Regions from separate parts of the Aurantivibrio plasticivorans genome, predicted to be linked through region 1. Evidence: predicted binding sites of a transcription regulator. Region 1 holds the regulator's gene; each other region holds the start of a gene.
What was found. The regulator sigma-54, encoded in region 1, starts transcription at its own class of promoters, with help from an activator protein. The targets are predictions, from matches to a motif close to TGGCACANNNNTTGCNNT.
Positions count from the first base shown of each region.

Region 2: a site for sigma-54 is predicted at 1,777-1,794, ahead of ACZ5NB_RS10685 (DUF1328 domain-containing protein). Genes of this name have one in related genera too.
Region 3: a site for sigma-54 is predicted at 6,003-6,020, ahead of nirB (nitrite reductase large subunit NirB). Genes of this name have one in related genera too.

Region 1 covers NZ_AP036020.1:2,760,364-2,771,202, reverse strand. The annotation lists gene mgtE (magnesium transporter) at 1-1,265, opposite strand, end outside; gene ACZ5NB_RS12450 (HPr family phosphocarrier protein) at 1,362-1,631, opposite strand; gene rapZ (RNase adapter RapZ) at 1,664-2,542, opposite strand; gene ACZ5NB_RS12440 (PTS sugar transporter subunit IIA) at 2,631-3,092, opposite strand; gene hpf (ribosome hibernation-promoting factor, HPF/YfiA family) at 3,119-3,409, opposite strand; gene ACZ5NB_RS12430 (RNA polymerase factor sigma-54) at 3,598-5,154, opposite strand; gene lptB (LPS export ABC transporter ATP-binding protein) at 5,464-6,189, opposite strand; gene lptA (lipopolysaccharide transport periplasmic protein LptA) at 6,193-6,726, opposite strand; gene lptC (LPS export ABC transporter periplasmic protein LptC) at 6,738-7,406, opposite strand; gene ACZ5NB_RS12410 (KdsC family phosphatase) at 7,436-7,978, opposite strand; gene ACZ5NB_RS12405 (KpsF/GutQ family sugar-phosphate isomerase) at 7,982-8,950, opposite strand; gene ACZ5NB_RS12400 (calcium/sodium antiporter) at 9,104-10,072, opposite strand; gene ACZ5NB_RS12395 (MlaC/ttg2D family ABC transporter substrate-binding protein) at 10,296-10,839, shown strand, end outside.
Region 2 covers NZ_AP036020.1:2,355,263-2,366,101, reverse strand. The annotation lists gene ACZ5NB_RS10695 (hypothetical protein) at 1-335, shown strand, start outside; gene ACZ5NB_RS10690 (hypothetical protein) at 384-914, opposite strand; gene ACZ5NB_RS10685 (DUF1328 domain-containing protein) at 1,891-2,064, shown strand; gene ACZ5NB_RS10680 (hypothetical protein) at 2,118-2,324, shown strand; gene ACZ5NB_RS10675 (sigma-54 interaction domain-containing protein) at 2,375-3,715, opposite strand; gene ACZ5NB_RS10670 (hypothetical protein) at 4,019-4,369, shown strand; gene ACZ5NB_RS10665 (hypothetical protein) at 4,409-4,888, shown strand; tRNA gene ACZ5NB_RS10660 (tRNA-Pro) at 5,144-5,220, opposite strand; gene ACZ5NB_RS10655 (MBL fold metallo-hydrolase RNA specificity domain-containing protein) at 5,338-6,702, opposite strand; gene ACZ5NB_RS10650 (Na/Pi cotransporter family protein) at 6,721-8,361, opposite strand; gene ACZ5NB_RS10645 (hypothetical protein) at 8,455-9,285, opposite strand; gene ACZ5NB_RS10640 (HPF/RaiA family ribosome-associated protein) at 9,638-9,949, opposite strand; gene ACZ5NB_RS10635 (DUF503 family protein) at 10,255-10,512, opposite strand; gene ACZ5NB_RS10630 (Hsp20 family protein) at 10,742-10,839, shown strand, end outside.
Region 3 covers NZ_AP036020.1:1,398,941-1,409,779, reverse strand. The annotation lists gene ACZ5NB_RS06295 (protein kinase domain-containing protein) at 1-1,272, opposite strand, end outside; gene ACZ5NB_RS06290 (NarK family nitrate/nitrite MFS transporter) at 1,394-2,860, opposite strand; gene nirD (nitrite reductase small subunit NirD) at 2,974-3,315, opposite strand; gene nirB (nitrite reductase large subunit NirB) at 3,319-5,850, opposite strand; gene moaA (GTP 3',8-cyclase MoaA) at 6,356-7,342, shown strand; gene mobB (molybdopterin-guanine dinucleotide biosynthesis protein B) at 7,347-7,862, shown strand; gene moaB (molybdenum cofactor biosynthesis protein B) at 7,846-8,355, shown strand; gene ACZ5NB_RS06260 (DUF1244 domain-containing protein) at 8,379-8,675, shown strand; gene ACZ5NB_RS06255 (BamA/TamA family outer membrane protein) at 8,695-10,359, opposite strand; gene ACZ5NB_RS06250 (4a-hydroxytetrahydrobiopterin dehydratase) at 10,514-10,839, shown strand, end outside.

The DNA.
Region 1 (10,839 bases):
TCCATGCGTTTTAAGAAGATGGGTAGCAAGGTGCCAGCAAGTGCGGCGGCAATGAGGCTTATAATCATTGCGGCTCCAATGATTAAGGCTATATCAAAATCCTTCATCCAAAACGAAACCACTAGCCCCATGATGACGGCCCATAATACCCCGTTCATTGCAGACACTAAAAACTCCCGGGATAAAAGCCAATTTATGTTGTTGCGACCAATGTGCCCTAAGGCCATGCCGCGAATCATTACAGTGAGCGTTTGGTTCCCGGCAACACCTCCCATACTGGCAACGATAGGCATGAGAACCGCGAGAGCCACGATTTTATCAATGGTCTCTTTAAAGTTGTCGATGACTAAAGAGGCAATGATCGCAGTGACAAGATTGATACCCAACCATACAGCACGCCTTGGTGCAGTCTTCATGACGGAGGCAAATGTTGCACCTTCTGCATCAAGACCGGCCATGCTCATAAGTGAGTGATCAGCGTCTTCGCGGATAACGTCTACCGCGTCATCAATGGTAATGCGTCCTAGTACCTTACCTTCTTCATCGATCACTGGCGTTGAAACCCAATCGTGTTGTTCAAACAAGCGAGCGACTTCAATATCAGGCATGTCAGCAGGGATTGCTTCGACGTCCGTTTCCATCACTTCGCGCACCGTCATGTTTGGGTCGGTGGTCAATAACTTACGAAGAGTTAGCAGCCCTAGATATTTACCATCACGATTGACAACAATAACGTTGTCGGTCGATTGTGGAAGTTCTTCGTGACGACGCAAGTAGCGCAGCACAATGTCGAGGGTTAGGTTGGGCCGGACAGTAATGATGTCTGAGCTCATTAACCCGCCGGCCGTATCGCCAGCATATGACAGCAGCGACTCTACTCGTTCACGGTTTTGTTCGCTCATCGCCGCTAACACTTGCTGGATAATTTGGTCCGGCAGTTGTTGCAGAATATCGGCTACGTCGTCGTCGTCGAGGTCTTCTGTGACAGCGGCGACTTCCTCGGTGTTCATTTGGTTGAGGAAGTAAAGCTGGTTTTCTTCGGATAGTTCTTGAAGAACTTCACCCTCAAGGTCTTTGTCAATTAATCGCCACAGCGCTAGCCGAGATCGAGGGGGTGAAGATTCCAGTAAGTGAGCGATTTCTACCGGGCGGAGGCCATTTAGCATACGTCGCACAGGCTGAAACGCGCCGCTCTCTAGCGCGTCGGTAATCCGAGCTAGATGGGCTTGTGTTTGCGCTTTTAACTGGTCTGTAGATGGCTGCATATAAGTGAAAATCGCTAGAGGGCTTTGTCCCGGTAAGTGTAACTGATAGTGCGTTAATTTGCTTTTCGCTCAGGGCTTCGCGTAAACATGTAAGCCTTATTCTTCTTCATCAAATCGGTTATTAATCAGCGCTACAATTGCTTCCATGGCCTGCTGCTCGTCTTTGCCTTCGCTGGTAATCACAAGCTCAGTACCTTTACTTGCGGCGAGAAGCATAAGAGACATGACACTTTTGCCGTCTACACGAGTTTGTTGACTGCCGATGGTAATCTTACTGCCAAACCGACCGCAGGTTTTAGCCAGCTTTGCTGCTGCCCGAGCATGTAGGCCGAGTTTATTTATTATTGTAATTTGTTGTTCAACCATAAAAGTGTTAATTCCAAGGTCGCTTAGATCGCTTAATTGTGATCGGTCATATTTAATTCACGGTGTCTCACCAATACATTTTTGTATGCTTTACTGAAGTGTGTAAACAATTGGTTCGACAGGTAGACAGAGCGATGTTGGCCGCCAGTACAGCCAATGGCAATCGTAATGTAGCTACGATTATTTGCTTGGTGTTTGGGTAACCACCGCTCTAAATAAGCGGTGATATCAGCAAGCATATCTTGCACGTCGTCATGTCCCGACAAAAATGTTTCGATAGGTTCTTCAAGGCCATTAAAGTTCCGCAAGTGCGGCTTCCAATACGGGTTTGGTAGGCAGCGCACGTCGTAGACAATTTCAGCGTCAGCCGGTATTCCGTGTTTGAAGCCGAAAGACTCAAACAAAATAGACATTTCTGAAGCATCTGCGCCAAGTACACGGGTTTTAATGAGATCACGGAGCTCATGCAAATTTAGGCTAGTTGTGTCGATAACTAGATCTGACAGATCTGCGATGGGTTCGAGTAAGGAGCGCTCGGCGTGAATGGCTTGTTTGAGGTCTGTATTTTCATCACTCAGGGGGTGTTTTCTACGTGTTTCACTGTAACGTTGAATGAGAATGTTGTTTTTTGCATCGAGAAAAACTATCTCACATTTAACCCCTAGTGCTTCGATCGCTGTGAGAGTTTGTGGAAACTGTTTTAAGTCTTGCCAGGTGTTTCTGGCATCAATGCTGATAGCAAATTTTTGGTGACCATCACCATCGGGGTTAAGCGTCTTTATATGGTCAACTAATTGCGGTAGCAAGGAAGCTGGTAGGTTGTCCACGCACGTGAAACCAGCATCTTCGAGAAGGTGTAGCGCGGTACTCTTGCCTGAGCCGGAATGGCCGCTAATGACAATCAAACGCATAATTGAAACCTTTTAGCTCCATTAGGTTGAGCCTTAGAGTTTGCTCAAAAGGCGCTGGCCCGGTTATCGATACCGATTATTTATTTCGTTAGATATCGTTAAATACTTCGGTGGCACATTTGAATAAAGATTCATCGCTATTGGCCCGCCTGATGATATTAAGATTAGACGGATTACTAAACGCTTGCGCTAGTAGAGACAGGGTTTGCAGGTGCTGATTCTCCGCTTCGTCGGGCACCAGCAACGCAAACACGATATCTACTGGGGAATCATCAATTGCTTCAAATTCAATCGCCGTATCGAGAGTGAATAAGACGCCCACGGCATTGGCTAAGTTTTTGACCCGACAATGCGGTATTGCAATACCTTGCCCAATACCAGTAGAGCCTAGTCTCTCTCGATTCACTAGTTCTCTGAATAATTCATCCGACGAGAGTGCCGGGTAGTCTTCTGCGATTTTTTTTGCTGTTTCTTCCAAAACCCGCTTCTTGCTGCCACCAGCAATGTGGCAACAAGTGCGAGAGGGGGAGAGTATCTTGCTAATGTCCATAGGTTGGTTAACTGCTCGCGAGACGACTAGCGATGGCTACGTTGCTTTTCTTTGTGCTTAATGAGCTGTCGGTCAAGCTTGTCTGACAGAAGATCGATCGCAGCGTATAAATCTTCATTGCTAGAATCCGCAAAAAAATCTTTACCGCTAACGTGTACAGTGGCTTCTGCTTTTTGCTCCAGCTTGTCGACTGACAAGATAACGTTAACCGACGTAATCTGGTCGCTGTGTCGGTTGAGTTTGTCGAGTTTGTTGGCGACATAATCTTTAATGGAGTCGGTGAGATCGAGGTGATGGCCACTGATGTTTAATTGCATAGTGCAGCTCCTAATTGTGTAGGGGAACTCTGTCCGTTATATGACAATAATTGATTGTTTTGCGGGTCACATTACATACTTGGGGCGTTGACTCCTGTTGGATATAAGCCTCTTTGCCTAAGTAGGCGCTATGACTGTAGCGGAAGTAAGGTCGCGACAAATGTGTCGAGTTAATCGCTGGATACTTTTCACACAAGCCGTTTGCGTTCGTTAGAAGCGGGAATGTTTAGAGACTCCCGATACTTGGCTATAGTGCGTCTTGCTACTTGAATACCTTGCTCGGCCAATAGTTCGGCAATTTTACTATCACTGAGTGGTTTTTTCGGATTTTCCGCAACAACCAGTTTCTTAATTATAGCGCGGATAGCGGTAGATGAGCATTCTCCGCCGCTGTCGGTACTGACATGACTAGAGAAAAAATATTTTAGCTCAAATATCCCCTGTGGCGTGTGCATATACTTTTGCGTTGTCACACGGGAAATAGTGGATTCATGCATCCCCACCGCCTCAGCAACGTCGTGAAGAACTAGTGGCTTCATCGCCTCTGGACCATAGTCTAAGAAACCGCGTTGCTTTTCTACGATACAGGTGGCAACTTTTAACAAGGTTTCGTTACGGCTATGCAAACTTTTTAGAAACCATCGCGCTTCCTGCAAATTATCTCTCAAGAAGGTGTTGTCACTACTATTGTCGGCTCGCTTAATCAATGCAGAATAGGCTGGGTTGATACGCAGCTTAGGTGCGATATCAGGATTTAGCTTCACTGCCCACCGGTCGTCCTCTTTACTGACGAATACATCCGGTACGACATATTCGGTTTCCCCAGCGTTAATTTGTTCACCTGGGCGAGGGTTTAAGCTTTGAATTAATAAAATCGTATCGCGTAGTTCCGCTTCTTTGAGCTTTGTTTTACGCATTAATTGTTTGTAATCTCGACTACCGAGCAATGCTAGGTGGTCTTTGACGACGACGAAGGCGTCTTTTAAATAAGGTGTATCTTCAGCGAACTGTTTCAGCTGGATGAGTAGGGACTCTTGGAGGTCGTGAGCACAAACACCGGGTGGGTCAAATTGTTGCAGTCGATGTAAAACGGCATTGACTTCATCTTCTTCGAGTTCTTCCAGGCTATCTTCGATACCGTGAAATATCTCATTGGTGGTTTGAGAAAGGAAACCAGACGGCTCAACAGCATCAAGAATTGACATGGCGATGACGCGGTCTCGATCAGACATTGGCGTCAAATTAAGCTGCCACATTAGGTGATCGTATAGAGACTCTGTGACAGTACGCCGGGAGTCGTAATCGTAGTCTTCGTCTTCAGGGCCACTAGCGACAGGGCCTGTTGACGGTTGGTAGATATCGTCCCAACTGGTATCGACTGGAAGTTCATTGGGGATTTCATTATTCCAGTCTGACTCAGGGTAATCTTGCGAGTCATCACTTGAATTGGGTGCGCTATTCTCGAAATTATCGTTGTTATAAAGGTCTTGAGGGTCATTGGCGGAGTCGCCATCGGATGTACTGGTTGCTTCGCTGGTATTCTCCGAATTTGAATCAGTATCACCGCTGCCTCCATCCGAACCTGAATCATCTTCAGATATCTCCAACATTGGATTGGAATCTAGCGCATCTTGGATCTCTTGCTGTAAATCCAAGGTGGACAGTTGCAGAAGCTTAATTGCTTGCTGCAATTGCGGTGTCATTGTGAGCTGTTGGCCCAGCTTAAGTTGAAGCGATTGTTTCATAGATGACGGCGACTGCGTTGCACTTTAACTTGCCAAGCACAACTTCGGTTTGATAGTGCGAGCGTTGACAAGATCTTGTTGCTCAACCGTGAGACTTGGCTTTCCCTTAATTTACATCAGCTAAATTGTCTAGAAAGGATGTGCCAATTTGGAACCCCTGACTAAGTGTAGACAGGCTACCGCGACGCGGCAATCTTGACAAGCAATGTTTATGCCTGTGGTCAAAAAATCGCTTATTTAATGAAAATTGGTTTGTAAAAAACGCGGTTAATAGCGAATTAGACGTTGACTTGAGGCGTGTCGATAGGCCTATAGACGAAAATGTTCGCCCAGATAAACTTTGCGAACTTTCTGGTTGTTCAGAACTTGTTCGGGGCTACCCGACTCGATGATATGACCTTCACTAACAATGAAAGCGCGCTCGCAAATATCGAGCGTTTCTCTTACATTGTGATCGGTAATGAGCACGCCGATACCGCGTTCTTTTAGGTGAGTGATGATGCCTTTGATGTCGTTAACGGATATTGGGTCAACGCCCGCGAAGGGTTCGTCCAACAAAATAAAGGCAGGATCAGTGGCTAACGCTCGCGCAATTTCCACTCGACGGCGTTCGCCGCCTGATAACGCCATGCCTAGGCTGTCGCGTAAGTGGGTGATATTGAACTCGACTAACAATTCCTCCATTTTGTGGAGGCGCTGTTTACGATTGAGTTGGGGGCGCGTCTCGAGAATACTGAGAATATTGTCAGCGACCGATAACTTGCGAAAAACCGAAGCCTCTTGAGGTAAATAGCCTATGCCCGCTTTAGCGCGATCATGCATAGCAAATTGAGTAATATTGAGGTCGTCGATGAAGATCTCGCCACGCAAAGGTTTAATCAGGCCTGCGATCATATAAAAACAGGTTGTTTTCCCTGCACCGTTTGGGCCGAGTAAGCCGACTACCTCTCGAGCAGATACAGACACCGAAACATCTGAAACCACATCTCTCCCTTTATAGCGCTTAGCAAGGTTTTCGGCACGAAGAGTGGACATTGGCTACTCCGCTTTATTGTTAGATGGCGGTTGTTCGTCACTCGCGCCACGGTTGCGCGGAGGGCTAACCAGTTTGATAGTGTCGTCGCCGGCTTCTGCTTCTACCAGGGAGCTACTGACATCGTAGAACAGCTTGGCTGCGGTGATGGTTGTACCGCTTTGCTCAAATACAGCGTTACCTGAAATTAAAACTTGCTCGCTGCCCACTCGGTACTCAATGTGGTTACCCTTAACCGTTATTACGCCTTGATCGCTTGATGGCTGCTGTTGCAGTGTGGCAGGTTCGCCAATGGCAATAATTTTGTTGGGGTTATTGATGTTGCCGTGCGCGGTCAATTCGTCTGACATGATTTTCAGTGAGCCCTGAGTGACGACGACGTTCTTAGAATAAGTGGCGACCTCATTCGCAGTATCAATGCGCATACGGCCTTGCATTTCGATATCAATCTCTTGGTCTTTATCTGTTGGTAGCGCCAGCACTGGCTGGGCGATGAGCCAAAGGCTCAGTGCCATAAATGTTTGATGAAGACGGCACATTAGGTCAATCCTTACTCAGTTTCGGGTGACTGTGATGGGGTCACAGCCTCGTTTGGTTGGCCTGGCATGGTGGGCGTTGATTGTAACAGTTCACCGTGTGTTGGTGGCTCATGCTTCCCCTTAACCTTGGATAAGAGCGTGAACACTTGTTGTTTGAAATCAACTTCCATTCCTAGGCCACTGTAAACGGCTCTGGGGTAGCGGATGATAACAGTTTTATCCGATTCGGCTAATTGGCGATTTGGAAAAAGCGATATGCTCGGTGCGGTAATACGAGTTTCACCGTCTTCCAGAGATTGCCACGCGTTGACATTGGTACTTAGCTCAAGCTTTTCGCCGTTTTCAGTGGCCCTACCTTGCTCAGCGCTCAAGTGCCATGGAGTGGCATCGGCCTTATAAAAATAAAATCGCGGATTTTGAATGGCAGTGAAATCTTTCGGGCTAGGTTTATTGAGGTTTGCTTGGAAATGTTGAGCTTCGCTGGCCTCGAATTTGTGAGCGAGTTTGCCGCTATCATCAAATTGCAGTGTTTCGATCCCACTTATAAAAAACGTCGGGAATTGCTGCGCTTTTTCGCTACTCGCTAGTGGGGTTGGCAGCTTTTTGGGTGTGTATTCGACGACGAATACGACAAAAGCAATTGATATAAAGAGCGCAACCGGGATCCAATTTTTTTTCATAGCAAGCTGTTTATTTTGTGGTCGCTAAGTTATTGGAGGAACTTGTTGAGTGCATCTTCATAGGTTCCTTGCGCTTTCATAATGATGTCGCAAGCTTCTCGCACCGCGCCGTCACCACCTCGGTATTGGCTCTGCCAATCAACGCGTTGTTTAATTTCTTCATGGGCATTAGTGACCGTAAAACTCAAGCCGACCGCTTGCATAGCAATCAAATCCGGATAGTCGTCACCCATAAAGGCGATGTTGTCTAAAGCGATGTTGGCTTCTTGTGCGATTTTTGTGACCGATTCGCGCTTGTTTTTGGATCCCTGGATGACAAAAGCAATGTCTAAGTCCCTAGCGCGACGCGCAACTAATTCGCTCTTGCGACCGGTCACTATGCCTACTTTGACTCCGCTGTCTTGTAGTAGGCGAATGCCTTGGCCGTCTAGAATATTAAACGCTTTGAGCTCTTCGCCTTGGTTGCCGAAATACAGTTTGCCATCGGTAAGAATGCCATCGACGTCCAGAAGCAGCAATTTGATTTGTCGTAGTTTTTCAGTTGTTTGAGCAGGTAGTGCAGAAGAATTCATAGGTCAAATGACGCCCGCGCGCAGAATATCGTGTAGGTGAATGATGCCAACTGGGTGTTGATTTTCCTCGACCACCAGCGCAGTAATTTTTTTGTCTTCCATTATGCCAAGTGCTTCTGCCGCGAGCATATGGCGTTCAACGGTTTTCGGTGAACTGTTCATAATGTCGCATATTGCCAGTCTGTTAATATCTTGTTTTTTATCGACAGCGCGGCGTAAATCGCCATCGGTGAAAATACCAAGAAGATCGCCTTCATCATCGACGATGGTAGTCAGTCCTAGGCCTTTTTCGGTCATGACAACCAAAGCCTCCGGAACAGAAACCCCACGGTGAACTTGGGGAATTTGTTCGCCGCTGTGCATTAAGTCTTCAACCATCACCAATAGCTTGCGGCCTAGAGCGCCGCCAGGGTGCGAGAATGCAAAATCTTCGGCCGTAAACCCGCGGGCCTCGAGCAGCGCGATAGCTAATGCATCACCCATGACCAATGTTGCAGTGGTGCTCGAAGTCGGGGCTAAATCTAAAGGGCAAGCTTCTGATGCTACGCTGATATCGAGATGATAGTTTGCTGCCTTTCCCAGAGGGGAGTCGGCTTTGCCGGACATGCTTATTAAAGGCACACCCATTCGTTTTAATAGTGGCAGTAGCGTGACTATTTCTGCAGAGCTACCTGAATTTGAAATTGCTATCACGACATCGTTTTTAGTGATCATGCCCAGGTCACCATGGCTGGCTTCTCCTGGGTGGACAAAAAAAGCGGGTGTGCCAGTGCTGGCTAAGGTTGCGGCGATTTTGCTGCCGATGTGGTGAGACTTGCCCATTCCTGTAACAACGACCCGGCCTTGGCAATCTAGTATTGCATTGCAAGCGTGATAAAACTGCTCGTCAATTCGATCGGCTAGAGCAGCAATGGCTTTGGTTTCGATGTCGATAGTGCGTTTAGCGACGCTTATGCAATCTAGTTTATCCATTCGGATTCCGTTGAGTGATTGGCTTTGCAATACCTGTTAGGTAAGCAGCTTGGGCCTTTGTTCCGGGTCGCGATAGGTTACCCGCTAGCGACCCTTGATCGTGGCGCATGCTATAACGTTAGGCGGTAAAAGTCAGCACAGCGCCAAGACTTGTTAAGAGTTGAAAAGCAACACGTAGTATCCGATGTAACTCAACAGTAATAGTGATCCAATCAATTTACCCAGATGGCCGTGCTCACGTTTGCCTTTGAGCTTGAAGTCGATGACTACCGCTACAAACAGGAAAAGTGTTAGGCCTAGCATCATCAGGTAGTCGCGAGTGAATACAGAGGCTTCCATTGCTTCCAAGCCAACAATCCCTGGGATCGACATCACCGTCAGAATATTGAATAGATTAGAGCCGACAATGTTGCCGAGCGCGATGTCATGATGGCCCTTGATCGCGCTCACTACTGATGCGGCTAATTCTGGCAGGCTGGTACCCACAGCGACGACGGTCAAGCCTATCACCAGCGAACTTACCCCGAAGTGGGTGGCGATGCGCGTTGCCCCGTAAACAAGCGCATCTGAACTAGCGATTAGCAGCACCAGCCCGATGACAAACCATATGGCGGCTGCCGCATTATTCATGTTGGGGATGTCTTCATCCTCTGCGTCTTCTGGATGAGACTTTTTGTAACGGATCATTGCGTAGATGATAGGAATGATGAGCACGATCAACACCGCGCCTTCCCATAGTACTAATTGCCGATCATAAAGAAATACACCGGCTAGCAAGGTCACAAGCAGCAGCGCTGGAAACTCTTGGGTAAGAATGTGCTTTTGAATGGGGATGGCTGCGATTAGCGCGGTAATTGATAGAACCAGCCCGATATTGGCGATGTTTGAGCCGAGAGCATTTCCGACAGCCAGGGCTCCTTCGCCGTCCAGCGATGCGTTGACAGAGACCAAAATCTCTGGCGCAGAGGTTCCAAGGGATACGATCGTCAAGCCAATCACGAGCTTGGATATTCCGAAATTCGAGGCGATGGCGGCGCTACCTGCAACAAAGCGGTCTGCACTCCAAACTAAGCCTGCGATACCAAGAATGACTGCTAGCCAAGCGTAGACTAGTTCGCTCATAGAGTAACCCGTGATGATTTTGTGAATGGTGAAGCGGCTTCGTTCCGCAAAGGGGGCGCAAATGGTATAGTGCGGCCCGCAAAAAGTCAGCAATATCTCGATAAATGCGCGTTGGTGGGTAAAACTTATCCCGAGCAGAAGCCTCTAAAGCGACTAATGAGAGACGAGCTATAGAGGTCTGCACTCGCACTGGAAATTCGTGAGCTAATCAAAGGAGCCACACATGATATTACTTGAAGCTAAAAAATCATTACGTGCTGATATGTACGTCAACCGAGTTGCGTCTCTACTCAGTGCAGTTATGGCCGTGTTTATGCTGGCATTGGGCGCAGCAACAGTCCATGCGGAGAGTGCATCAACGGCGCATGTTCTAGCGGAAGATGTCAAAAATGACCTTATTGCCGTGATCAAGAAGAAAGAATCGTTAGAGCAAGAAGGTGGCCCAGAAAAATACTACGCCGAGATCGAGGCTGTGTTAGTGCCAGTGGTTGATTTTGGCTACATCTCGCGAGGGGTGATGGGGAAATACGTCAAATCGGCCTCGGATTCGCAAAAAGCCTCGTTTGCTAAGACCTTTCAGCAGGGTTTGGTGACAACTTATGGTAAAGGGTTGGCCGGATATGCTGACCATGACATCCAGGTATTACCCCCGGAAGGTGATGTGACAGGCAAGCGCTCTTTAAGCGTCGTATTGCGTGTACAAGGTGGTGATACCACGAATATTCTGTCGTTCTCTATGAAGCAAAACCGCGATAAAGAATGGAAGA
Region 2 (10,839 bases), 410 kb from region 1:
TAGACGAAACTTACATGAGTCGGGGCGAGTTATCATTTATACCGTTGAATAGCTCATTAGGAAAAAGCTATTTAACATACCCACTTGACGACAAGAGCAAAAATAATGAACTACTTGAGATTACAATAAAACCCGAGGCAAAATTACGTTTGGCTATGTTAACTGAAATCCTTGGCGAAGCTCTGGAATTACCGAGAGCTCCTTCAGAACAATACCAACCTTATTCGTTCAGTGACTATGTTATAGGAAACCAAAAAAATCGTGGTGAAATAACTGCTTTTGTAGACCCAGAGGGAGTGGTCATGGAGTTGTCAGTGCGCCGGAGAAAAAATTAAACTTAAAGTGGAATCGCACTATCCGTAGATGTCTGGACCTGATCTACCTCATGCTCTCTCATCCGCATAATCGACTTTCCCGGAAGACGCTTCATAATCATACTCATCATCTTCAAAATCATCGAAGTCATCAAACCCGCTGTCGTCGGATTCCTGTTCGGTGATTAAGCCTTTTTCTTTATTACACTGACTGACCCGGTCTACATAGCGAAGGTAGTGTCCAAAGATCTCCGCTTTGACGTCAGTTTCACGCCAGTAGCTGGTGTCTTCGTCAAATCTCAGTAGCTTGTCGCTAGATATGCTTAGTGGTTCGTCGATGATTTGGGCGCAAGGGTGGAATGCTAAGTGTTTTGCGATTACATCAGCGCTTTCTTCTATGTAGAGAAAGACTTCACGTTCGTCTTCAAAATAGACCGCATCGACGCTGCCATTGTCAGTGAAGTCTTCTGCGCACATGCGGTAGAGGAAGAAGCGCGAGCAGTATTCGTCGCGGACGGCGGGTTCAAATACGGTCTGCTGGGGTGTGCTTGAACAGCCCGCAAGTAGAGCAATTAAGAGACAAAAGGGTAGGGCTCTCATGAAATTAACAGCCTGTAAGTTCACGGGTATCGGTCATAGAGCAAGTATAGCGTGTTTACCAGGGGTCAATTATACGTAAAGTTTATGACAATTCTACGTTGGTTTTATTAGGTTGCTGCGCCATTTCCCGCTCCAGTTTTCTCTCACTGGCACGAGAGTTTGGTGAAACTCTATGTCCTAAGGGCGGACCACGCAGGTAATCTTTGATTGTTTGGTTAATGTGCGAGCGGCGTGATTGATAATGCCGGTTTTTGCAGACCTCTAGATGCTCACAGACAAATGGATATTTTGGGACTTAACGGAAATTACACAATGGGTTTGTACAAATATTGCACACTTTGTCATTCGCAGCGTTACTGGGGATGATGAATGATGAGTTGGGTGCGCTTAATACGTTTTTTATAGCTATAGAGTCCGCATGGCCCAGAAAGCCTTGGTAATCTCTTTCGGGAAGAGGTCTAAATTAGCCAAGCTTCTCGACAATGATCGGTAAATCAACCTTATTTTGGGTGATTCCTAATGCTGTCGTGCCTGGCTTTGGCTGTAGTCAAGTTTAGCTTTCAATTTGCAAAGCTCCATGAGAGTTTGTCTTCATCTTCGGCGTTCTTTAACACTACTTAAAGTTACACACCATAGCTCGACCATACCATGGCTCGACAATACATAACGTGCCCATTTTTTATCAAATTTCTTCTATTACATTATTTCTGAATATATGTAATTTTTTCATCGCTTTAGGTAGTTCTTTCAAACTGCGAATCATCGACTCTGGTAATTCCATTGATATTCAAGTAGAGGGTATTTTCTTCTAGGCCAGTAGGACCGCGGGGTGTAAGACTATTTTTCACATTGCGTTAGGACTTGGCATGCTACTCGCTATATCTACGGTGAGACTGCAACATTGGTGTCTCACGAGCAGTGAACTGAGTCTGGAAAAATTAATAGTCTCACTGCATAAACTTGTTAAGGAGGAGTTATGTTACGTTGGGCTATTGGTTTTTTAATAATCGCTTTGCTCGCTGCAGTACTCGGTTTCGGTGGCATAGCAGGCGCTGCTACTGAGATTGCCAAATTGTTATTTTTCATATTTGTCTTGTTATTTGCTATTAGCGTAGTCGTTCAACTTGTACGCGGAGGTAAACCTAGATAGTAGGTTTGCGCGGCTTTCAAACTTTTTAATTAACCACGACTAGGAGTCTATCCATGAAATATTTCACTCTACCAAGCATGTTACTTGCAAGTATTCTTTTGATGACTGGGTGTGACCAAGGCCCTGCGGAAGAATTCGGTGAAGAGGTCGATGATGTTGTATCAAACGTCGAAGACAAAGCGACTGAAGTAGGCAACGCAATTGAAGACAAGTGTGAAGAAATTAAAGCTGAAGCCGGAGCTGAAGACTCAGATTGCTAATTATTGCATTCTCAAAAATAGCCGACGAGCGTTCGCTCGTCGGCTACCTCTTATTCATTGTCGTCGTATTTTTCGAGCTTGTTATAAAGTGTTTTAACGCTAATACCCAATTGTTTTGCAGCCTCAGACTTATTGCCGTCATTTTTTTCTAATGTTTTCATGATCACACCTTTTTCGACCTCGCTAAGCGGTACGCCGTGAGGTAGTGTGGCTTCGGCTGACTCAGATGTCTCTCTATCGTCGAGCAGTATATCGTTTTCAGTAATGGTCGTGTCTGCGAGTATGTACGCGCGCTCTATAGTATGTTTTAACTCTCGTACATTACCGGGCCAAGTGTGGCTAGCAATTTTCTCCAGTGCAGCTTGCGCAATATGTTTGTCTGTTCCTTCTTCGTTGTTTCTGTAAGCGAGGAAATGTTTCGCAAGCCCGACAATATCTTCTTCACGCTCTCGTAGAGGCGGCACATTAATAGGAAAGTGTGCGAGCCGATAATAAAGGTCCTCACGAAAGAGTTCACTTTTTATAGCGTCTTCGGGCTCTCTATTGGTCGCTGCAATCATGCGAACGTTGGTCTTATAAATTTTTTCGCTACCAACTGGCCGATATTCACCTGCTTCAATGACTCTCAATAATTTAACCTGGTGCTCTAAGGGCATTTCGGTGACTTCGTCGAGAAATAACGTACCTCCTTCAGCTTGTTGAAAGACACCTGAATGATCTCGAATGGCACCACTGAAAGCGCCTTTCAAATGCCCAAATAGCTCGCTTTCAATCAGCTCAGGGCTTAGTGCTCCACAGTTAATCGCAATGAAGGGTTTGTCACTGCGATTACTAACAAGGTGAATGGTTTGAGCAGCGAGCTCTTTTCCTGCACCACTTTCTCCAACAAGAAACATGTTGACTTCTGATTCGGCGGCTTTGCGAATGACGCGGTAGAGCCGTCGCATGACAGGAGAGGACCCGACTAATAGGCCAAACTGGTCGAGTTGGCTAGAAATCGCTAGTTCAGCTGAGGCTTGCTGTTGCTGAAACTCTTGAATTATTTCTTCCAATAACTCGTTTAAAAATTCGAAATCTATAGGCTCGCGAAGGTGATAGGTGGCACCACGTTGCATTGCACGGTCGATAGATGAGTTTGGTTCACCGTTGCTTATGAACACAACGTCTACTTTGTTCAAGGTTTTACTGCTGATCAGCTCTTCAAGCTGATCATGATTGAAGTCATTTGCTTCTATAATGGCAAGTTGAGGAACGCGGCTAATTAATTGTGGTACCCACTCGTTTGGTGGGTCAATTTGTTCGGTGTTGAATCGTTGGTATGCGTCGAGTGCAGACAGTTGCTCGCGAAGTGAGGCGTTTGAAACGGCTGATAACAGCTTGGGTTTTACCACAAATAAATTCCTCGAGACTACTAGTTAGCAGGAGCCCCTGTAAAAATGACATAGAGTCGGTAAATATTACTGGCAAGTACTGCCACCTTCAGCATCGAAATACACCGCAATACGGTGAATACGCTACTAAGCTGCATTCGACCTGCTGGCATGATGCTTGAATAATCATTAACAGGTATTGAGTAGCACAGACGCGAAAGCGTAGGCAGCTGGCTGAGCTACACAAGCTAACCCCTGAGGCTGGCTTGCTAAGTATACCGGCTTGCCTATGGAGCGCCAATTAAATAACGAGGAGAACCAGTCATGAACATTTGTTTCGACGTCCGTAATTCAGCCAGCTCTGCGTTTCTAGGCGCGGCTATGTTAATGGCGATATCTGCGTTTGCCGAAACAACTCCACAATTGAATAAATCGCCGGGCATGATGGGCGAGGCATTATTGATGTTGAAAACGCCTGTACTACGCGCAAGTCAAAATCTTTATTACGTTATTTACCCGAATAACCATCAAAAACTTGTTGATATATCTTCGCTTGAGTCAAGAGTAAAACACGGTGATTCGCCGTTAATGATGGTTAAGGATGTTTCTACTTTTCAAATTATCCAACAGCCTTCATCAAATAGTTCATTGGACCACAACGAGTACTATTTCTAATTTAACAGCTAGTGAGATAGCGTGTACCGAGGTCTGGCAATGACGGGAAAAATTTATCGCTTCAGTGCAACAACTGATTCATTACAGGATCGAATAGCCGATTCGTTGATTACACTAAGTAATAACGCTCATCAGTATTATTGCGTTTGCGGCCGTAAGGTCTGTGAGGCACGTCTACGTGAAATCTTTTACGAAATGGCGGACATTCACTTCGATTTTGTTCTCAGTATTCAGCGTTCTATTGATGCCGACATAGATGATGCAATTTTGTGGGACGAAGGAGAAGGTATTGCTGCACTTGCAGAATGGTATCGATTCGAAGTGGATTTAATACAAGCGTCACCAAGCCGTGAGTGGTTGTTGCGATTGCATAAGATTGAGAGACGAGTCGTAAAAATACTACGCGCTTACGTGAAATCGATTAGACACTTTGAATCTGCAAATAGCTTGTCTTGGCACTTAGCTAATGCGCAAATGTTGACGGATCGCGTACGAGCTATTTCCGGAGCTTTAAAGTAAATCGAAACCTGAGAACGAGTGCAGCCAATCTAACCAAATAAAAAGCCTCGCTATTGGTGGTGGTTTGAGTATGTGCGAAGGCGGGGAGAGTGTTGGCCGGATTTCATTCGGCACTTCCTGTGCCTCACCCTGCGGGCAGCTTCGCTGTGCAACATGGCTTTCCTGCCATGTTGTGAACCGAGGTCTTAGAACGAATCCGATCATTCTGACCAAATAAAAAAGGGGCCTCGCTGTTGGCGAGACCCCTTTTTTATTTGGTCGGAGTGGCCGGATTTGAACCGACGACCACCACACCCCCAGTGTGGTGCGCTACCAAGCTGCGCTACACTCCGATTGGCTTCTAGGCCGCGTGGGCGGCGGTGAAGAGGCGGGAATGATACCTAACCGGTGGTTGAATGCAACCGTTTCTTGGGGCTCTATTCCCTGATTTTAAGAGCCTACTCAGTGGCTTAGAGTTCAATGGTTTCTCCTAGGGAGGGCGTGCTGGTGTTCCAGCCGAGGTAGTGGTTGATGGTGTCGGCGAAGGCGGTGGACGATTCCTGTTCACCGTGGGTGATGAAGCAGTGTTTGGGTGCAACAGGTATCTTTTTTAGCCAGGTGAGCATTTCGTCCCGGTCGGCGTGGGCCGATAGGAAGTCGAAGTTGAGTATTTGGGCTTTGACGGGGTAGTAGCGGCCATGGATTTTGACGCTGTCTTCGCCACGTACAAGGCGATCTCCCCGGGTTCCGGCGGCTTGATAGCCTGCAAATATAATGGTGTTGCGCCGCTCTGGTAACAGGCGTTCAAGGTGGTAGAGGACGCGGCCACCAGTGGCCATGCCGCTAGCGGAGACGATGATACAGGGGAATTGGGTTTCGTTGAGTGCCATGGATTGTTCGACGGTGCGCAAGAACTTCACGTTCTCTTCCATTTCTCGGCACTGTTGTTTCGAGAGGCGGTGTTGTTGGTTGAAGCGAATCATCAATTCAGTCGCGCTGATGGCCATGGGGCTATCGAGGTAAATTGGCACGTAGGGGATTTTCTGTTGGCGTTGCAGTTTGTGTAGGGTGTAGAGCACCGATTGTGCGCGGCCAATGGCAAAGGCGGGGACTAAAACGTCGCCACCAGAGGCTAGCGTGGTACTGACGGCATCCGCGAGGCAGTCGTTGATATCACGGTTGTCATGGAGGCGATTACCATAGGTGGATTCCATAATGAGATAATCCGCGTAGCAAGGAGGTTCTGGTGGATTCATGATGATGTCGTGTGGCCTACCCAGATCCCCACTGAAGACAATGTGTTTACCGCCTATATCAACGTCTAAATAGCTCGACCCCAAAATGTGCCCATTGGGCGAGAAGGTGACAGTGAGGTCGTTAAAGGACGCAGAGTTTTTTACTGGCTCGAATAATTTCAGCGCTTGCTGCGCGTCTTCCTGTGTAAATAAGGGCAGTGCTGGGTTGTGTTTACTGGTGTGGTGGCGATTGTTGTAAGCCGCTTCTTCTTCCTGCAGCTTGGCAGCATCGGCAAGTAATATTTTGCACAGTTCGTAAGTGGCCTCCGTTGCGAATATGGGGCCGCGGAAACCTTGTTTAACTAGCGCGGGTAAATAGCCGCTGTGATCGAGATGAGCGTGGGTTAAAAATACGCCGTCGATACTTGATGCAGGCTCAGGGAAAGGGTGCCAATTTCGCTCGCGCCACTTCTTGAGGCCTTGGAATAACCCACAGTCGATCAACACACGCGAGGTTGGTGTTTTTAATAGATAGCGGGAGCCTGTGACAGTGCCTGCTGCACCGTAAAAAGTAAGGGTTGGTCTACTGCTTTCAGTCATGAAGTGCTACTCAAGGGTCTAGACTGGTATTTTGTGCCAGTGTTGCAAACCATTTAAAAAACTTTTGGTTGCATGGTGAATCTCGTGGTTTACATTTAATTGCGAGGAGGTCATCAGTGAATCGCCGTTGCGATCACTTGTATTTTGATAAATTAATTTATCCATTTCACGTTGGTGCAGGTCATTTTTTTGCCAAAGCTCGCTGATTTCTTCCTCGGTAAAGTTATCACCCGCAGTGCTTTCAACGAGTCTAATGAGCTGGCTATTAAACGCTGCCTGATAGGCTTGTTGCTGTTGGAAATATCGTTCAACACGGCCTGCCGAGGCGTTGCTCATGTTGGCAATATTATCGCTTATATCCTTTAACGTTTTTGAGCCGTAAACAATGGCTCGAACGGCTTCGATAGCGTGGGTGATGGCTTCGGTTTGTGGTGGCGTCAACGATTCTTGTTGTAGGTCTAACACAAACTGTATTACTTCTTGTTCTTCCGACTTTAGCGCGTGGTAGCGTTGTAAAAAGCTTTCGCTGTCTGTATCTGCGGTAGCATCATGAGCGTTAATTTTTTCTAGTGCGTCGTTGGCTAATGCGTCACGGCTAATGCTAAATCGATCGATATTCAAGCTTATTGCTTGGAACCACATTCTTGTGATGGTTGTGGTGAGGGCCGATATTGCGACGTCAGGAACATTAGTGGGGATACTCGTAAGGGATGGTTGTTCTCCCTCGCTCCTGAAAAGACGGTTGATCCATGCTGTAAAGGGTTTCAGTAGTGGGATGAATACCATCAGCCCGATGAGATTAAAAATACTATGGAAGGCGACGAGCCCATACAGTGGGTCGTTGACCCCCATTAGATTCAGTAAGTTCTCGACGAAAGGTAAGAGAATAAAAAATGCCGTGATATCTACCACTACATTGAAAAATAGATGGGCGAACGCTAGTTTCCGTTTAACAATGTTGCCGGTCATGCTACCCAGCAACACCGTGCTGGTTGTGCCAAGGTCCGCACCTATGACGAGGGCTGCCGCATCGGGTAGTGATATCAACTGCGCGTTTAAAGCGCTCAGGGTAATCATCATCATGGCTGAACTTGATTGAATGAGCGCCGTCATCGCAGCGCCAATCATCAAGTAAATAAAAGGGCTGTAACCTGTTAAAGATTCCATCGATAGGGCATCTGGTATCCCTGATACGCTGGCCTTCATGTGATCTAAACCAAATAACAGCAGAGCTAGGCCAAGTAATAGGGCGCCCAACGCTTTTTGTTTACTCGGTTTGGAAATTAATACTTGGGATATGCCGCCAATAGCGAGCATTGGCAGAGCAAAACTGGTGAGGTCTAATTTGAACCCGATGAAAGTCACCAGCCAACCTGTAAACGTGGTACCTAGATTTGCGCCCAGAAATATTCCGACCGCATTTTTAAAAGGAATAATATTAGCGCTGGCAAAAGCAAGAACGATTAAACCAACCAATGAGCTGCTTTGCAGTAATGCGGTCAGTAGGATGCCGGTAAATGCGCTGCCAAGTGGGGTACGGGTGGACGTTAGAAGCCAGGTTTTTATTCGGCTAGCGCTGAGGTCTCGCGCGGCGGCTTCCAACAAGTGCATGCCGTAGAGGAATATGCCTAGACCAATAAGGAGATCAATAAATATCATGAAGCGCAAGTTCAGCGAATTTTTATTGATCCTATCAGGCGATTTATGGCTTGGCTATGATTTGGACCGGGTGTTACTAATTTTACGGTTCGCTTAGCTATTAGACTTCTGCATCTGCCTGATTAAATTAGTGACCGCTTTGGCTAACTCTTCTGCAATCTCTTGGTTATTCACAATTTGCAACCAGCGATCACCTGAGACTGGGTGGTAGAGCCAGCAGCTGTTAGTGGCTGAGGTGCACTTGTATTCGATATAGGGGTTAACACCATAGACGCTGAACCGATCTTCGTCGTAGCGTTGCTTATCTTTATTACCGAAGCGATTAATTGAGATTATGTTACCCGATTGGGTTGTGCTGAGCTTATGGTTGCTGGTGGTACCCAGCCGGCTCGCTGCGACGATATTTGACGTGTCGTAGGCATAGAACCTTAATAAATTATTAACATGCCCGTTAAGTGCTTCGCGGGAGCTTCCCGTTCCATGGAGCTGCTCTATTTTAGCGATGTATTGGGCGCTTCCATCGCTCCACGCGATTTCCGATTTTTCCTCGCCCATCTTTTTGTTGGAGGGGGCCGCGCGGGTGTTTCCATCGGCTTTGGTGATGAGCTTCAGCGCGTCGCGATAGTGTTCGCCGTCACGTCCTACGGTGTCCGCATAGCGTTCCAGATAGCGTCTTGCATCGCTGGTGTCCCCGCGTTGTATCAGCAGCTTGCCGTAAAAGTAATCATATTCGGGAGGAAGAGAGATTCCCAGCTGGCGAGCCTTTTCGAGGTGTTCAGCTGCGCGCTGAGGACTACCGTTATCAAACGCCTGTTCGGCGGCGAGGATTAGTCGGTCCGCTTCATGGGAGGGGCGCAGAGCGACACTGTTCGCTGCCATGCCGGTGACAAGGAGTATCAATGCGAGTTGGGGGTAACGTTTCATTGTTTTTCTCTGTCTTGCCTTTGAGTCGTTCACTGTGCTTTGACCAAATTTTAGGCGGTTGGTTGTCAATCAATTGGCATATTTGGAGTATTTTTCTCGAGTGTCTGGATTTGAGCAAAATTTGTACCGAGAAGACTAGTGGATACAGCGCTTATTCATATGATTTCGCGGGTACTGGGCGATTGTAACTTGCCAAGTGGTCAATAGGGGTCGAATAGGTCTCAATCCAGAATGGATGAGCAGCTTCTGACTGTGCAAATCTCAAAAGGGGACTTAGCCACAAGACGAAGCGACGCCCTAGGGCGAAGCGAGGCCCTAGGACGTGTAGTTTTGCTGGTTACCGTGTGTAAAGTTAGTGAATGTGTCGCTTTGCGCCCAGAGCTTTGAGCTTTCGCTCGGCGGCATTGAAGGCATCGCGGACGGCGATATGTATCGACGGTTTGTCTTGGCTTACGGTAATGGGTTGGCCTTCCACCTCGAGCTCAATGGATGCGCGATATTGGCGACCCTTGTAATGGTGTTTGTGAGGGGAGTCCAGCACCACACGGCCGTGTTGGATGTGCCGAGCGAAGCGATTAAGACGATTAAATTTTTGATTAATGGTTTCGGTGAGAGCGTCAGAAGCGTCGAGATTTCTGTATACGACACTATTGGGTGACCGCATAAATAGCCTCCTATTGATTGTTTTAATTAGTCAGCGGAGATTGGGTAGCTACCAAAGTCTCACCTTTATAGTCTTTAATTTGTCTAAATGGTTCAAGCCATTTTTCACGAGCTACAAGAATTATTTGATCTTAGTGGGCCAATATCTATGTTTTATCTAAATGGATATTCTTGGCATATTTTTTGTAAAGCCTGTTGGGACTATCATGCCCATCGGTTAGTGGGAAAAATGATGAACTGTCTGTGTAAAAAAATGTGTTGAAGCACTTGAATCTTCATGCGTGGGCCACATATCTAATGGTAGGTTTATAAAACCTCTACATAGCTATCGATTAACTCCGCATCCACTGTATGTACAAATTGACGTATTTGTTCGAATAGCTGTTGCCCCGTTATCTTGCTCTCGCAAAGTACAGCAGCCTGCCATTGAGCTTGTTGATGGTCATCGTGAAATTTAGATTCAGATAGCGCCAAGTTTGGATTCTTGCCAAACTTATCTTTTAGTCCTCGTAATCGGCTACGCTTTTCTTTTAACGAGTAGCAGCCCGTAAGCTTAAAATTCATAGTTAATAACGCTAAATACATTGTCGCACGCTCTTTATCGTTGTTTTTGATATGTTCTTGTTTCAATACTGTTTTGGGGGCAAAACGAAATAGTGTTTGTCTGAAAAATTAGGCCTTGAAAAAAATTGTTGTATCCCAATCTTATTACTGCCAGCTCGATGAGTGGCACAAATTCGCTGAATGCGTCAGCGATTAATTAACTATATTGCTTTTTTTTGAGGATATAATTATGCGTAATTTCGATCTTTCTCCATTTTATCGATCATCTATTGGTTTTGACCGAATCGCCAATCTTTTGGATGGCTACACGGCTGAAAGAAACCAGCC
Region 3 (10,839 bases), 1.4 Mb from region 1:
AGTACCAAAGTCAATCAATTTAACTTGACCTCGCTCATCCAACATTATGTTGTCGGGCTTCAAATCTCGATGAGACATACCTTGCCGCTGAAAAACACGCAGTGCATCGACGATTGATTTTATAATATTTCGCACTGCTTGAATGGAAGGTTGAGGGTTATCGTACATCCATTGTTGCAGTGTTCGTCCTTTGATGTTTTCGCATAGATGATAGAGAAACGGTGAGTTTTCTGGGCGCTCGTAAATCTTCATCACTCGCGGATTATTGATTCGCCGACCCACCCATTGTTCGCGTATAAAACCCTCTAAGTAAACCGGATCATCGGCAAAATTTTCCGAAGGCGCCTTAAGGACAAACGTTTTATGCGTCCCTTTCTCGCAAACAACATATAAATGACTACGAGATCCACTATGCAACACATCAAGAATTTCGTATCCATCAATGACGTTCCCCACCTCCATGACAGGAGGGATTTTTAGCGCGGTTAGCTGACGATGAACCTCGTCGATTTCTTCGGTGGGCAAGCTATCAATCTTAACCACCAAACAACTAAGATTATCTTCACTGCCTCGCTCAAACGCAGTATCAACAAATCCTTTTGCCACTCCTTCCAAGGCAAAGCCTTCGCTTTCACCCCGCTTTATAAAATCAGCGAATTCAGCATATTTTAGATACTCATGGACGCCATCGGTGGTTAACACGAAGACGTCACCCTCTTGAAGACTCTCTTGGTAATAGTCGACTTCCAGCCGACTATCCATACCCAACGCACGCACAAGATAACCTTGATCACCACCCTGATTATGCGTGTGATCCCGAGTCAGCAACACACATTCACCCTCACGCACGCGATAAACGCGACTATCGCCAACGTGAAAAATATGCGCGGTGGTAGATTTACAAACCAGTGAACTGAAAGTTGTGACCAGACCGTTGTGCGGAAGGTAAGATGACTGCCCTTGAGAAAAGAGCCAAGCATTCATTGAAGACAGCACTCGTGCCGCCGCTGTTTTAACCGGCCAAGTATCGGGGGTACTTAAATAATCTTCAATAAACTGGGTTACACTCGTTTGACTTGCCTTCTGTGAGTTTTCACTACAACTGACACCATCTGCAATGCAAGCTACCGAGCCTTTTAAATGCCGAGTACCAATATTGGGCTGAAATGCTGCGAACGCATCTTGGTTTTCAGGTTTTCGGCCAGCAATAGAATAGCCGCCAAAACTAAGCGACAAAACATTAGAAGTATCTACCGCTAGATCAACACCCACTTACCTAACTCGCATTATTCTTATAGTTTCTAAAAGCTGGCCAAACATCGAGCTGAGCCAGCAACTCCATATTTAACCAGTTGCTGACCTAGCAAAATGTCATGTCCCGAGACAAAAATTACTATTTCACATCAATGAGTTCAACAGAACCGTCTTCACGCACTTCAGCCATTTGGCCTTCAGGCTCTTCCATAAAGAGCAAAGTAATAAAACCAACAACTGCAGTACCTGCAATCACGAAGAAGAAAGTTGAATAGTCGACAAACGATAGAACAGTTAAATAAACAACAGCCCCCACGTTCCCGTACGCCCCTGTCATACCAGCTATTTGCCCTGTCAAACGACGCTTGATTAACGGCACTACCGCAAACACGGCGCCCTCCCCCGATTGCACAAAGAAAGAGCATGCCATCGCAGCGACTACCGCAACCCATACAGCCCAGCCTGAATCGATAATACCCATCACAAAATAGCCTGCGGCCAATCCAGCCGTCAAGAACAACAATGTTTTACGTCGACCCGCTTTATCACTAATGAGTCCACCCGCAGGCCGAGACATCAAATTCATGAAAGCATAAGCAGAAGCAACCATACCCGCAACAACTGGGCTTAAGCCAAAAGTTTCCGCAAAGAAAAGAGGCAGCATAGAAATCACGGCCAACTCGGAGCCAAAGGTCGCAAAGTACAAAATATTCAAAACAGCTACCTGTTTGAACTTATAGCGATGTAGCTCAGGAACCGGCTTTTCAAATACTTCTTTGTTTACTTGCCAAACTTTTGATATATCAAAGAAATAAAGTACAACCAAACCAACATAAATAGAATTCACAACAAAATCGCTTAGAATGTCTGCTCCCTGAGGAGCCAGTTTCCAAGCGAGCAGCGCCAGCGCTGCATACATAGGCACTTTCATCACAAGCAGCAAGTAGAAGTCGCCCTTACTGGTGACCTCCATAGCGCCAACATTTTTTGGTTTGAAGTAGGTAGATCCTTTAGGAGTATCATTGACATTCTTGTAGTAAATAAACGAGAAGACTAAGCTCATCACGCCAGTAATACCAATGGCATAACGCCAACCCTCATCACCGCCAAACATTAGAGCAACAGTGGGTAGAGTGAATGCCGCTGCTGCTGACCCAAAGTTACCCCAGCCCCCATAGATACCTTCGGCCGTACCCAACTCATTGGCCGGAAACCACTCAGACACCATGCGAATACCAATGACAAAACCTGCGCCAATAAAACCAAGTAGGAAGCGTGCCAGTGCCAATTGTGTATAAGTATCAGCTAACGCAAACATAAAACACGGGACGGAACAAACCATCAACAACCCCGAGTAAATGAGGCGAGGACCATATTTATCCGTCAACATACCGATTAAGACGCGCGCAGGAATCGTCAGCGCAACATTCATTATCAGCAACGTTTTCAGCTGGTCCATCGAAATATCAAGCGATGATCCGATGGCCTGCATCATTGGTGCATGGTTAAACCACACGAAAAAAGTAATAAAAAACGCCATCCAAGACAGGTGAAGTATTTTCATCTTTCCTGTAAAGGAAAATATGTTGAGCTTTTCGGAAGACATGTATATCCCTTTTTAAAAAGTAAACGCTATTTTTTAAGCCAAAAAAAAGGGTGGCGAACCACCCCAAGGCTTAGAGAGCAATTGGTTAAATCAAAATGAAAGGTTGAAATTTATTATTCTTTTCCTAACTGTACTTTTCCACTTTCTATGCGAACAGGAAATGTATCGATTGACACAGTCTCATCTTCCAGGCAAGTGCCGGTTGTTAGACTGAAATGCTGCTTGTAGAGCGGTGATGCAACAACCAACTCACCACCAATAGACCCGATGAGACCTCGTGATAAAACGTTCGCTTCACCAAACGGATCAAAGTTATCTACGGCAAATACATCGTCACTAGTGGCCAATCTAAAAATCGCAACTTGACGACCATTAAATAGTGCACACACCCCAGTATTAGGTGCTATGTCATCCAACTGACAAACGGTTTCCCAATTATTCGCTACTGCTGTCATGCGTTACCCCACCGCTTCTAAAATTTTGATACGCTCTTCTTTGGTTGCAGGACGTCGCTGACCACGCTCATCCATATAGACCAAGTTATCATCAGCCGCATCTGCGTTAATAAAGTGTTGGAAACGTTTAAGTTTTTCGGGACTTTCAATCGTTGTTTTCCATTCGCATTGATATGTCTCAATCACTTTTGCCATCTCTGCTTCAAGCTCATCGCAAATCCCCAGCTTGTCGTCAACAATGACACTTTTTAGGTAATCCAATCCACCTTCTAAGTTTTCCAGCCAAACGGAGGTACGCTGTAAGCGATCTGCCGTACGGATATAGAACATGTAAAAGCGATCGATGTATTTCTTCAGCGTTTCATCATCGATATCCGTCGCAAATAAATCGGCATGGCGAGGTCGCATACCACCGTTACCACAAACGTAAAGGTTCCAACCTTTTTCGGTGGATATGACTCCAACGTCTTTGCTCTGCGCCTCAGCGCACTCACGGGTACAACCGGAGACCGCCATTTTTAATTTATGTGGCGAGCGTAAACCTCGATAACGCTCTTCTAACTCAATCGCCATGGATACAGAGTCTTGCACGCCGTAGCGACACCACGTGCTACCAACGCACGACTTAACGGTACGTAAAGATTTACCGTAAGCATGGCCAGTTTCAAAGCCCGCATCGACGAGCTTGCGCCAAATTATCGGCAGCTCATGCAACTGCGCGCCAAATAAATCAATTCGCTGGCCGCCAGTAATCTTCGTGTACAAATTAAATTCTTTTGCCACTTCGCCGAGAACAATGAGTTTTTCTGGCGTAATTTCACCACCAGCAACACGAGGGACTACAGAGTACGTGCCGTCTTTTTGCATATTGCCAAGAAAAACATCGTTGGTATCTTGCAACCCAATGTGCTCATCTTTAAGCACGTATTCGTTCCAATATGACGCCAAGATTGACCCCACAGCGGGCTTACAAATTTCGCAACCGTGCCCGCTACCATGGTCTTCGAGTAATTCTGCAAACGTTTTGATCTTCTTAACACGAACAATGTCAGCCAATTCTTGACGAGAATATTCGAAGTGCTCGCAAATATTGTTCGATACTTCGACACCTAATTTAACCAGCTCAGCATCTAACACCTGTTTCACCAGGGCGGTACAGCCTCCACATGCCGTCGATGCTGTTGTAGTCGCTTTAATATCACCCATTGTGACGGCGCCGCCCTGGACCGCTTGGCAAATTGCGCCCTTAGAGACATCGTTACAAGAACAAATCTGTGCAGTATCAGGCAAGGCATCAACACCCATAGTCGGTGCTGCGCCATCTAAGCTTGGCAAGATTAACGCTTCGGGGCTGCCAGGCAATTCAATATTATTGAGCATCATCTGCAGAAGATTACCGTAAGCATCGACATCACCGACCAACACCGCACCTAGCAAATACTTACTATCAGCCGACACAATCAGGCGCTTATATACCTGATCAACATCGTTGTGATAGATGTAAGACAATGAACCTTCAGTCCGCCCTTGCGCGTCTCCAATACTGGCCACATCGACACCAAGCAACTTCAGCTTGGTACTCATGTCGGCACCGGTAAACTCTTCCTCACCACCGGTGATATGCGATGCCGCCACTTTTGCCATTTGATAGCCCGGCGCCACCAACCCAAAGATACGACCATCCCAAAGAGCACACTCGCCTACTGCATAGATGTCTGGAGAAGATGTTTGGCAATTGTTGTTCACCACAATACCGCCACGAGGACCAACTTCTAGACCGCAGCTTCGCGCCAGCTCATCTTGCGGGCGAATACCCGCTGAGAACAAAATCATGTCAGTTTCAAGGAAAGAGCCATCCGCAAAATTCATTCGGTAACGGCATTCTTCTCCCGCAACGATTTCTTGAGTATTCTTTTCTGTGTGAACTTCTACATCGAGTTCTTCAATTTTGGTGCGGAGTAATTGACCACCACCCTCGTCTAACTGAACAGCCATTAGACGCGGCGCAAACTCAACGACATGCGTTTTTAGACCGAGGTTTTTTAGCGCGTTGGCCGCTTCAAGACCAAGCAAACCGCCACCGACAACCACACCAACCTGACTCTCTTTAGCTGAGGCGGTAATCGCCTCGAGATCTTCTATGGTGCGATACACTAAACAGTGAGGCTGATCTTTACCTGGGATAGGCGGAACAAAAGGAAACGAGCCCGTGGCGAGCACTAACTTATCAAAAGACTCAACCTTACCTGAGGCGGTTGTTACAGTTTTGGCATCCGCATCAAAGCTAACGACCTTGTCGTTGAGCAAGTACGTCACGCCATTTTGCGTGTAGTACGCTTCATCCGTGAGAGCGAGGTCTTCTGCTGTAGCACCACTAAAGTACGCGCTTAGCTGAACTCGGTCGTACGCTAGTCGAGGCTCTTCCGAGAACGTAATAATATCTTGTCGCTCTGCGTCGGGGGCACCGAGGAGTGACTGGATAAACTTATGGCCAACCATACCATTCCCGACCACTAAGACTCGTTGTTTTTCCATCAAAATCCACCTTACTGCTTGCTGGTTACATCGTTGACGCTGATCAACTCTCGATTTTCAACTTGTTGGGTATCATCAAAGGCTGGATGAGTGGTGACACTTCGCTTCGCCAAAACCGGATGACCCCATCGCCGCATTTCGTTTTGGCTAATAAAGCAAGTCTAATGCCAGAAAATAACAAAAAATAAAACTCTTACATTTCAATAAGTTAAAAAATGCAGCACCAACTCTGGGCAAATGCGACCCGACATGCCGCACCACCCTACCGCAAAAAGCACATATCATGGCTCACTACTGGTGCAGGACCAACACCAGCGCAGCCCCATATTGAGGCACAAATGATCCTATTCTCGGCGTACCCTTTTCACCTATATCGTTGATACAATGCCTCCAATTACATTTTCTCAGCTTTGATACCGCTACCATGCAACAGCAATAGTATTTACGGGTCCATATCAACCCACGTTGCAGAACCACGTATCAATCCCTTACATGAGCCTCATTGATGCCATTAGTTGATCCATTTGCTAGGCAGGTTAATTACCTCAGAATTTCGGTCACCGACCGTTGCGATTTTCGTTGCGTATACTGCATGACAGAAGAGATGCAGTTTTTGCCTCGTCAACAAGTACTTTCGCTGGAAGAAATCACACAAATCGCCAAAGCATTTGTTGAGCTTGGAGTAACAAAAATTCGCATCACTGGCGGCGAGCCGCTGGTCCGCAATAACGTCATGGCTCTTTTTGAGCAACTCGGGGCGCTGAACGGATTGAGTGAACTTACACTCACGACAAACGGCTCTCAGCTGAGCCGCTATGCGAGCCAGTTGAAAAACGCAGGCGTCAAACGCATTAACATCAGTCTGGATAGTTTACGACCAGACCGCTTTAAAGAAATGACGAGAACCGGTGACCTCAACAACGTACTTGCCGGTGTCGATGCTGCAATCAGCGCTGGGTTTGAGCGAATAAAGTTAAACGCCGTCGTACTCAAAAACCGAAACGCTGACGAAGTCATTGATTTAGTGGATTTCGCAGTGAATAAATCCATTGATATAAGCTTCATCGAAGAAATGCCATTAGGCGCCATTACCGACCATGTGCGTGGTGAAGAGTTTTTGAGCAGTGCGGCACTTAGAGAATTAATTAGCCAACGCTACACACTGACGCAACTCACCGACACCACTGGCGGCCCGTCGAAGTATTGGCAAATTGGCGAGACCCTCTCTCGCGCAGGGTTTATCTCTCCTCACAGCGAAAATTTTTGTGCCACCTGTAATCGAGTACGCTTGACCGCTGAAGGCCGACTTCTGTTGTGCCTAGGAAACGAACATTCGGTTGATCTTCGCCAACAAGTGCGCGACTACCCAAATGATATAGAAAAACTAAAGCAAGCCATCAGGGATGCAATACTCATTAAACCCGAACGCCACTATTTTGATCACAGCGATGAACCGCAGATTGTGCGTTTAATGAACATGACCGGCGGTTGATTACATGAGGTTATTTGGCATTACCGGCTGGAAAAACAGCGGTAAAACAACGTTGATGGTAAACATCGTGTCGGAACTACGTCGGCGCAACTATAGCGTCGCAACCATTAAACACGCCCATCACGAATTTGATATTGACCAACCAGGAAAAGACAGCTTTCGACATCGCACCGCAGGTGCCTCTCAAGTCATTGTTGCTTCATCGAAACGTTGGGCTTTGGTGAAAGAGCTTGATCAACAACCCGAGCCGACTCTCGATCAGCTTTTAGCGAAATTAGACCCAGTGGACTTCGTTATCGTCGAAGGCTTTAAGCGCTCCCCTCACCCGAAGCTTGCCGTAGTGCGTCCCGACCATAACGCAGAGCCACTTCCCGACGCAGAGCCATTGCTAGCCTTAGCTTCAGATCAATCAATTAATGCAATTGATTACGGCTGCAACGGGCCAGTATTCCCTTTAACCGACGTCAAACAAATTTGCGATTTCATAGTAGAGAATGCCAACAATGACTTCAGCGCTTAATGTTGCGATATTAACTGTTTCAGATACTCGCACACTTGAAAATGATACGTCTGGACAATACCTTGTCGACTCCTTACAAAGTCACGGCCATCGATTACAGCACCGTCATATTGTCATCGATGATATCTACCAGATGCGCGCGATCGTTTCCGAGTGGATTGCCGATAACGATACCCACGCAATAATCACAACAGGTGGCACAGGGTTTACCGGGCGAGACAGTACGCCTGAAGCACTCAGTGTATTATTTGATAAAACTATCGAAGGGTTTGGTGAGCTATTTCGCCAACTATCTTACGATGATATTGGTAACTCAACTATTCAATCTAGGGCAACCGCTGGTCTCGCCAACAACACCGTTATATTTTGTTTGCCTGGTTCTACTGGCGCATGCCGCCTTGCTTGGGAAAAAATTATTGCTGCCCAGCTCGACGATACGCACCGACCCTGTAATTTTGCGGAACTGATTTTAAAGGGCAGCCACGCCCATTAATGTAAAAGCGATACGGAGACACTGTGGATAAACAAACGCAAACCGAAATAGAAGCCGCTGCCTTTAGACGTTTAGTACAACACTTTGACGAACGCAAAGACGTGCAAAATATCGAGCTAATGAACCTAGCCGGGTTTTGCAGAAACTGCTTGAGCAAATGGTACATGGCAGCCGCCGAAGAGCGCGGAGAGTCAATCGACTACGCGCAAGCCCGCGAAATAATTTACGGCATGCCGTACGATGAATGGAAAAACGCTTACCAAACAGAAGCAACGGCAGAACAACAGGCCGCATTCGCAAAAAGCCACTCTCACGATTAGCGCAGCATTCCATTCGTCGTTAAAAAGACGTTTTCGCCTCCACGACGACCTGATATCGATCCACGTCGTCGGGGCGATTGAATGGGAAAGCAATATCGATGTGCAAAATACTTTTACTCTGTGCTCGGCTTGATGCTATTCGCAACCCAAACCCCGCATCCGACAACCAACCCGTAGCACCGTCGTTACGATCCCCAGTTTCCCAGGCTCTTCCCACATCCAAAAACGCGGCAGCTCCGACCCTAAAAATACGCAATATATGCCAATCAGTGTAATAGCGGTGCTCAGCTGTAAACACCACACTACGATCCCCCTCTTGATAGCGAGATGGATAACCACGCAGCCTTTCATCTGACCCCACTAAGATTTGTTCACTTCCTGGTAAATTGCGGGCATATCGTGCATCTGCCGCGAAATAGGTTCCGTGCTTTTTATAGACGCCATTATAGTAACGCCAACTGAGCGCCACCTGTACTTCATCACTAATGTCTTCATCATAGCGCCAAAAACCGTTGATGCTCGATTCAAGTTGCATCAATGTGTGGTCAGATAACATCCAAGCATCTCGATAATACAAATCAAGTACTAACCTATCTTCATCAGAGCCAAAAGATTTATCCGCAACACCAAGCAGAGCACTCCAGGTAACCCCTAAGTTAAAATCTTCAATGCGGTGCATCTGGTTTAGGTTATTGACTTTAATAAAACTTTCGTGAATTTTTTCGGTAGAGATAAACGGATAATTAACTTCTCTATTTTGTGGTATACCGGACGCACTGAAGTCGCCGGACAAGGGCTCGTATTCTTCCAGCTGAGTATTGACACCGAGCCACCAACGCTGGGTTTTACCGTCAACCCAGCCATTGGACAACCCCCAATAAGCGCGAGCACTTTGCTTGTAGGTTTGAAAAGTCGCAACCTCCTCACCTCGCTCGAAGAGGTCATCCTCGCGCTCCACATCGTGATATGCAACGCCCCACGCATTGTGTGAATTCAGAGAATAAAATGGCCGCTCCACAACGACATCAGTTTGAGAACCATCAGAATTGTCAGCATAAAACAACTCCAACCGGTGGCGACTGCCAACCACGCTATTGTCGATATAACCCAGTTGCCAGCCGTCGCGATCCGTCGTGGATTTATATTCAACGGACAAGGTTTCTCCCCGCCCCAAGAAATTAGCATCAGTCACGTATAGGCTTGTTTTATCATTTCCTCCAGAACGGCTGAGGGAACCTCCGGCGTACAACGTCCAAACCTCTCGAGTCACTACCTCCATGTCCACGCGATTACCACACAACTGATAAGGCCAAATACGCGCATCGTACAAGTAGTCGGCCTCGCGTAAAATTCGGGCAGACTCCTCAACAACGCGCGGCTCATAGACATCACCCGGGGCAAAAAGGATTTGATCGCGCAATATCCGTTTTTTTGTATCAATGTGTAGCCAGTCAACCAACGAAAAAAGTTGATTATCTTCCTTAGGGTCATTCGCATTAAAAATTGGATAGCGGGAGTATTGGATCTCTCCGACAACCGTACCACTGGGGATTTGTGCAGGCTCAACAGGACTGGGCGCGAGAGATATATCAAACGGCGCACTCCCCGGCTTGGTAAACTCTATACATTGATCCATGCCCTCACCACCAGCCTCTGGCTCGAGGTATGTTTGGGCAAAAAGCATACTACTCATCCCAAATGGGAAAGCGGAGACAAAAATAGTTGTTAGGTGTCGTAACATAAAAAGTTGGAAACCGTTAGGCGGCAATTATTGTTATTATAGAAACCTGCGGGCAGTATCACCCCTATAATTTGAGAACAATAGACAAGAGGTTAGCATGACTGATAGCACCGATGAACTACTCAATCAAACTTGTGAAGCGTGCCGCATAGATGCTCCACGTGTTACCGAGGAAGAAGCCACAGAGCTGCACAAACAAATTCCGGAGTGGGAATTAGTCATTGACGATGGTGTAAAGCAATTACATCGACGCTATAGCTTTCCAGACTTTGCCAGTGCACTGGCTTTTACCAATGAGGTTGCGGCAATTGCCGAAGACGAAGGTCATCACCCCGCGTTACTGCTGGAATGGGGTAGCGTCAACGTCGCCTGGTGGTCCCACAAAATACGCGGGTTACATAAAAACGATTTCGTCATGGCGGC